One region of the Pseudomonas sp. LBUM1669 genome, then DNA from elsewhere that is predicted to be linked to it. Evidence: riboswitches for the same ligand, from Rfam matches in the RefSeq annotation. Region 1 holds a riboswitch; the other holds the start of a gene.
The links. A riboswitch is a leader RNA that binds a small molecule or an ion and turns the genes downstream of it on or off. The one in region 1 is predicted to bind cobalamin.
Positions count from the first base shown of each region.

Region 2: another riboswitch for cobalamin. It lies ahead of cobO (cob(I)yrinic acid a,c-diamide adenosyltransferase); the one in region 1 lies ahead of ACA051_RS14110 (CbtB domain-containing protein).

Region 1 covers NZ_CP166784.1:3,010,036-3,013,489, forward strand. Annotated here, with positions in the region: gene cobM (precorrin-4 C(11)-methyltransferase) at 1-109, opposite strand, end outside; gene ACA051_RS14100 (cobalamin biosynthesis protein) at 208-621, opposite strand; gene ACA051_RS14105 (CbtA family protein) at 618-1,322, opposite strand; gene ACA051_RS14110 (CbtB domain-containing protein) at 1,334-1,525, opposite strand; cobalamin riboswitch at 1,645-1,872, opposite strand; cobalamin riboswitch at 2,050-2,264, shown strand; gene cobW (cobalamin biosynthesis protein CobW) at 2,365-3,426, shown strand; gene cobN (cobaltochelatase subunit CobN) at 3,430-3,454, shown strand, end outside.
Region 2 covers NZ_CP166784.1:2,008,062-2,011,515, forward strand. Annotated here, with positions in the region: gene ACA051_RS09315 (PQQ-dependent sugar dehydrogenase) at 1-1,229, opposite strand, end outside; gene ACA051_RS09320 (hypothetical protein) at 1,297-1,881, opposite strand; cobalamin riboswitch at 2,036-2,269, shown strand; gene cobO (cob(I)yrinic acid a,c-diamide adenosyltransferase) at 2,350-2,961, shown strand; gene ACA051_RS09330 (cobyrinic acid a,c-diamide synthase CobB) at 2,972-3,454, shown strand, end outside.

The sequences.
Region 1 (3,454 bases):
CCAAAGAGCCGGCATAGATGATCACCGGGCAACTGCGGATCAGCCGTTGGCCTTTGACGGTGATCAGTTCCGGGTCGCCGGGACCTGCGCCAATGAAGTAGACGGTCATCGTCCGTTCCTTTGAATAAAGAGTCTGTCAGAAAAAGGGCTTGGGCAAGGCTTCAGATGAAGATTGCTCATGATCGAAGGCGGGGATTATCGGGGATCTTACGCAACGCAAGCCAACGCCAGGGTGGCCTGGGCATATTTTTGTCGCGGAATCAGCAGTTTCGCCGGTGCCTGGGCCAGTTGTTCGGCGAGGGCCAGGGCGGCACTTTCCGCCACGCCGTAGCAGCCAGTGCGTTCGAACGCGATGTCCGAATGATGGCTGAGTTGCGGTTTGTAACCTTCCAATTGCTCGCTGCTGAAATACATCAGCGGCAACGCGAGTTGTGCGGCGAGTTCGACCAGGCCAGGTTCATCGCGCTTCAGGTCGATACTGGCCAGGGCCTTGATCTGGTGAAGTCCGATTTTATGAGCCTGTAACGCCTGATCGAGTAACGCCCGCAGCGTACTGGCAGGGCAGCCGCGCTGGCAGCCCAGGCCGACGACTAAAGTCGGCGCTGTGCGAGTAACAATCATGCGTGGTATTGGCCATCGCTTTTGCGGCGAAACAACCAGGCGCTGATCAGGCCCAGGGCCAGCCAGAACGCGACGTTGGTCAGCTGCGATGCGATTTTGAACTGCGCTTCCAGCGCTTCCGGAGCGAGCATTGAGTGCACTTCCGGTTGCGGCGCGCCGATCACGTGCGGAACGGCGAGAATCGCCACGCCGAGGATCTTCATCAGCCAGTGACGACTGAACACGATCAGCGCGATGCCGACCGCCGTGGACGCGGCCGTGCCGATCCACCAGAGTTGCCGTTGGGCCAGATCAGCCGCGGCAGTGCCCGGCAGTTCAGGCGGCAGGCCGAGGGTCGGCGCCAGCACGAAGGTCGCGTAACCGGCCAGGCCCCAAAGCAAGCCTTGGGAGGTTTTGGTCGGTGCACGCAAGGTGTAGAGACCGGCGAGCATCAGGGCGAAACCGACGGCGACCACCAGGTTGCCGCCCGTGGTCGACAGCACACGCTGCCAGCCGTCTTCCGGCTCCCAGGCTTCGGCGTCGTGAGTGTGAGCGGCGACACCGGCGGCGTGTTCGTGAACTTCAACAGCGGCCGGCTCGGATTTTTCGTAGGTTTCGGCCTGCAGAATCAGCGGAGAGACCCAGAAACTTTGCAGCAGGGTCAGCAACAGGGCGGCCAGCAGCCCGCTGAAACCTGCGGTTTGCGCAATACGCTTGATCATGTCGGCAGGTCTCAATGGCACGGGAAGGCTGAGCTGTGACGGGTATCGTGCGCGGCATTGTGCACCGCTTCGATGTGCGAGAAACCGGCGAAATACACGAGGCACGCACCGAGGATCGACGCGCATACGGCGGTGGTCAGGCGTTGGCTCAGGGTCGTGGTGGTGCTGGCGGTGCTGTGGCCGGTGCTGCTGATGATCGACATGGCGCTTCCCTCTGGTCTGTCAGTGGGTGAATAGAGCGCATGGAAGCCCCCTGCGAGTCGGGCGCGCAGAGGTTCAAACAGCGCCCGCCCACCGCGGGTTTGTTATTCGGTGACGTAAAGGTCACTTTGTGTTGCGGGCCGGTCTCCGGGCTCACGAGGGGCCAAGGCTTGCGCCTGAACCTGCAAGCATCACCTTCCCATGCCGAACTGCTGGCACAGTGGATCTGACGCTTCGCTCGCTTACCGTTGCGGGGGCAGCACCGGACTGACATGGCTTTGAGTAAAGCACATGATTCACCGGTTTCCCGTTTCACCCTGTGAAGGGCACCCGTAACAAGGCGTGTAGGAGAGCATGGGCGGGGGTTTGGCGTCAATTGGCATGGGTTCTCATTTCGATGCCGAGGTGAATTCTTCGCGGGCAAGCCTCGCTCCTACAAAAGCACCGCCATCCTGTAGGAGCGAGGCTTGCCCGCGAAGGGGCCGGTGAGGGCACCACAAGACATTGACCCGCCCCCACACCATGCGTAGCCTTGCGCTTTCGAGGTTCTTCGGCATTTGCCGAAGCTAAGAAGGGAACGCGGTCGATGCCGCGGCTGCCCCCGCAACTGTGAACGGTGATGTTCGCTGCCACGCCACTGCAAACCCTGTTCAGCGGGTTCGCGGGAAGGCGCAGTGAATGCCAGGCCCACAAGCCCGGCACACCGTCAGCCAGGAGACCTGCCTCGACACAGATTCTCACTACAACCGGGCGGGGTGATCCGGTGGCGAACTCTTCCGCGCGCGCATCCGTCGCAGCGATTGTCGTCCCGTATGCCCGCCACCTTGCCAAAGGGCATCCGATGAAAACACTGGCCAAACTCCCCGTCACCATCGTTACCGGCTTCCTCGGCTCGGGTAAAACCACCTTGCTGCGGCACATGCTCGACAACGCGCAGGGCCGCCGCATCGCGGTGATCGTCAACGAGTTCGGCGAGCTGGGCATTGACGGCGAAATCCTCAAGCAGTGCTCCATCGGTTGCACCGAAGAAGAAGCCAACGGTCGCGTCTACGAACTGGCCAACGGTTGCCTGTGCTGCACCGTCCAGGAAGAATTCTTCCCGGTGATGCGCGAACTCGTCGCCCGTCGCGGCGACCTCGACCACATCCTGATCGAAACCTCGGGCCTGGCCCTGCCAAAGCCGCTGGTTCAAGCCTTCCAGTGGCCGGAAATCCGCAGCGCCTGCACCGTTGACGCGGTCATCACCGTGGTCGACAGCCCAGCCGTTGCCGCCGGCACTTTCGCGGCTTTCCCGGATCAGGTCGACGCCCAGCGCAAACTCGACCCGAACCTGGACCACGAATCGCCGCTGCACGAGCTGTTCGCCGACCAACTGGCCAGCGCCGACCTGGTGATCCTCAACAAGGCCGACCTGATCAGCCCGGAAGACCTGGCCCGTGTGCGCCTGGAAGTCGCCGAAGAACTGCCGCCAGCCGTCAAAGTCATCGAAGCCAGCAGCGGCCGCGTGCCACTGGATGTGTTGATCGGCCTCGGCGCCGGTTCCGAAGAACACATCGACAGCCGGCACAGCCATCACGATCACCACCATGAAGGCGAAGACGATCACGATCACGACGCCTTCGATTCCATCTCCATCGAACTGCCCCAAGCCGACGAAAGCCTGCTGCTGGACGCGCTGACCCAACTGGTGGTCCAGCACGGCATTCTGCGGGTCAAAGGTTTCGCGGCGATTCCGAACAAACCGATGCGCCTGCTGATTCAGGGCGTGGGCACGCGTTTCGACAAGCATTTCGACCGTCAGTGGGGCGCCGATGAAGCGCGCACCACGCGCCTGGTGCTGATCGGCCAGGAACTGGACGCCGCTTTGCTTGAAGCGCAATTGCGCGCCGCGCTCAGCGTTTAAGCCATGCACCTGCTCAGGACCCAGCCCG
Region 2 (3,454 bases), 1.0 Mb from region 1:
ACAGGCCGGCCCATGGCTTTCTCATCCTCGTTGAGGAAACCAGTCAGCACATCCACAGGTTTTCCGGTCGGTTTGCCTCCGGCGAACGGAACAAAAATCACTTTATAACCACTGTGCGGGTTGCGGTTCCATGAGCCGTGCTGGCCGATGAAGGCGCCTTCCTTGAATTGCGCTGGAAGTGTGTTGCCCTCGGCAAACGACAGGCCCAGCGATGCGGTATGTGGGCCGACCGCATAATCCGGCGCAATGGCCTTGGCCACCAAGTCAGGGTTCTGCGGCTCGACGCGAATATCGACGTGCTGGCCGTAGTAGCTGAAGGGCCAGCCGTAGAACCCGCCGTCCTTCACTGAAGTGATGTAGTCCGGCACCAGATCGCTACCGATTTCGTCCCGCTCATTGACCGCCGTCCACAGGGCGCCGGTCTGAGGTTCCCAGGCCATGCCGTTTGGATTACGAATCCCCGAAGCGAAGATCCGGTGATTGCCGGTGGCGCGATCCACTTCCCAGATCGCCGCGCGACCTTCCTCCTGATCAAGGCCGTTTTCTCCGACATTGCTGTTGGAGCCGACTGTGACGTACAGCTTGCTGCCGTCCTTGCTGGCGATGACGTTTTTGGTCCAGTGGTGATTCAGCGTGCCACCCGGCAGGTCGACCACCTTGATCGGCTGCGACTTGATCGCGGTGTCGCCATTTTCATAGTGAAAGCGCAGCAAGCGGTCGGTGTCGGCGACGTACAGGTCATTGCCGACCAGGGTCATGCCGAAGGGCGAATTGAGGTTTTCCAGGAACACCGTGCGGGTTTCGGCGATGCCGTCGTGGTCCTTGTCCCGCAGCAGCGTGATGCGATTCGGGCTGGGAACGGCGGCGCCGGCACGGCCCATGACTTTCTTCATGACCCAGCCTTTAACGCCTTTGCCGTCATCGGGTTTCGGTGGCGCGTTGGTTTCGGCTACCAGCACATCGCCGTTGGGCAGCACGTAGAGCCAGCGCGGGTGATCGAGCCCTTCGGCAAATGCCGCCACTTGAGTGCCCGCCGCAGCGGTGGGTTTCGCGCCATCCGGCCAGCCGATCGCCGGGGCGATGTTCACCGTCGGGATCAGGGTCTTGTTCGGTTCGGGCAGTTTGGGTGACGGGCCGGTGCCGTCGGAGACTTGCAGGCTGGAGGTTTCACCACAAGCGGCGAGCCCTCCGGCGAGCGCGATGACGAGAACGAGCTGGGGCTTGTGCATGCTGGACTTCCCTATGAGTGCATTGTCTTAATCATAGAGAAGCTTAAGCACGCGATGGTTCAACCAGTCAGCCGCGGGCTTCCTTGAGCAGCACGGCGATGCCGGGGTGATAGTTGCCCGCTTCGTTGCGCAACTTGCGGTAGGCGTATGGGAAATACCAGGCCACGGCGCAGCTGTGTTCCTTTTGCAGGTCGTCGACCATGTCCTGGAGTTCTTCCGGTGTCGCGCTCTGCTGTGCCTTTTGAGGCGCAACGAACAGGCAGCCGAGTCTCAGGTCGCTGGCGTAGCTGATGCGCTTGGCGTTGCTGGTGATGTCCTGCAGCGCTTGAGTCAGGTTCAGGCTATTGACCCGCGGCCAGCGTTGAGTAGTCTGAAGGTAGGCGCGTTGTTCGGGGGTGGCGATATACAGATCGGCGCGGCCGTTGCGTTCCCCTTCTTCGTTCTGTTTGCGCGTCGGTGTTTGTTGCAGTGTGACCATTTCCGCCATCCAGGCTGCTGCAGAGAGCAGGCCGAGGTTGGCTTTTTCGTCGTGCCAGTAAGGCGTGTCGTTATCGCCGCGCACCGTGTTGTAGCGGTCGATACAGTCAAACCAGCGTTCCAGCACCGGTCGCAGGAATTCCAGCTTCGGATTGCTGATAATCATGCCTTGCATGTTGCTCACCCTTGTAATTGTGATGTTGGGTTGTGGCGCTTTGATATCAAAGCTGACAGTGTCGTGCAAGATTGATGTCAGATAATTGATCGGCGGCAGTATATCGCTCGCGCGCGCTTTGTCTTCAATTGACGCTCCACCCCCAACCCTCTAACCTTCGCGGCTTGTTTCAGGTGCTCTGTGGCGGTGGCCGACAGAGTGAAACAGGGAAGCCGGTGAGTGACTATCACCAAGCGACGAAACGTCACGATCCCGGCGCTGCCCCCGCAACGGTAAATGAGTAAAGACTGCGTCTTGAGCCACTGTGTCGACTGTCGACATGGGAAGGCGCGCAGTCCGGCGCGAGCCGCTCATGAGCCCGGAGACCGGCCTGATTCATCCAACGGCATCACGGTGGGCGATGCCAGGCTTCTTGCCGTCTATTCTTGTGCCTGCCCGCCGTTATCCAGCCTCAACGGAGAGCTCCCCATGACTGATTCCCCTGATCGTGACGAACGCCACTTGGCGCGCATGCAGCGCAAAAAAGCCGTGATCGACGAACGCATCGCCAACTCGCCGAATGAGTGCGGCCTGCTGCTGGTGCTGACCGGCAACGGCAAAGGCAAGAGCAGCTCGGCCTTCGGCATGCTCGCCCGGTCCATGGGCCACGGCATGCAGTGCGGCGTGGTGCAGTTCATCAAGGGCCGTAACAGCACCGGTGAAGAGCTGTTCTTCCGCCGCTTCCCGGAGCAGGTGCGTTTTCATGTGATGGGCGAGGGTTTCACTTGGGAAACCCAGGACCGTCAGCGTGACATCGCCGCCGCCGAAGCCGCGTGGGCTGTGTCGCGTGAGTTGTTGCGTGACCCGTCGATTGGTCTGGTGGTGCTGGATGAGTTGAATATTGCCCTCAAGCACGGTTACCTCGACCTCGATCAGGTGCTCACCGACTTGCAGGCGCGTCCACCGATGCAACACGTGGTGGTCACCGGTCGCGGCGCCAAGCCAGAGATGATCGAACTGGCCGACACGGTCACCGAAATGGGCGTGATCAAGCACGCGTTCCAGGCCGGGATCAAAGCGCAAAAAGGCGTCGAATTGTGAGCTGCACTTTATGAGTAGCCATCGTCAATGCCCGGCGGTATTGATTGCCGCGCCGGCCTCCGGTCAGGGCAAGACCACTGTCACCGCCGCGCTGGCCCGTTTGCACCGCAATCAGGGGCGCAAGGTGCGCGTGTTCAAATGCGGCCCGGACTTTCTCGATCCGATGATTCTCGAGCGCGCCAGCGGTGCGCCGGTGTATCAACTGGACATGTGGATGGTTGGCGAGCAGGAAAGCCGTCGGCTTTTGTGGGAGGCGGCCGGGGAAGCCGACCTGATCCTCATTGAAGGCGTCATGGGGCTGTTCGACGGCACGCCGTCCAGCGCCGACCTGGCGCGGCATTTCGGTGTGCCGGTGCTCGGGGTGATTGACGGCACGGCGATGGCGCAGACCTTCGGTGCGCTGGCGCTGGGGCTGGCGAAGTATCAGCCGGACTTGCCGTTTGCCGGTGTATTGGCCAACCGCGTGGGCACGCTGCGTCATGCGCAATTGCTC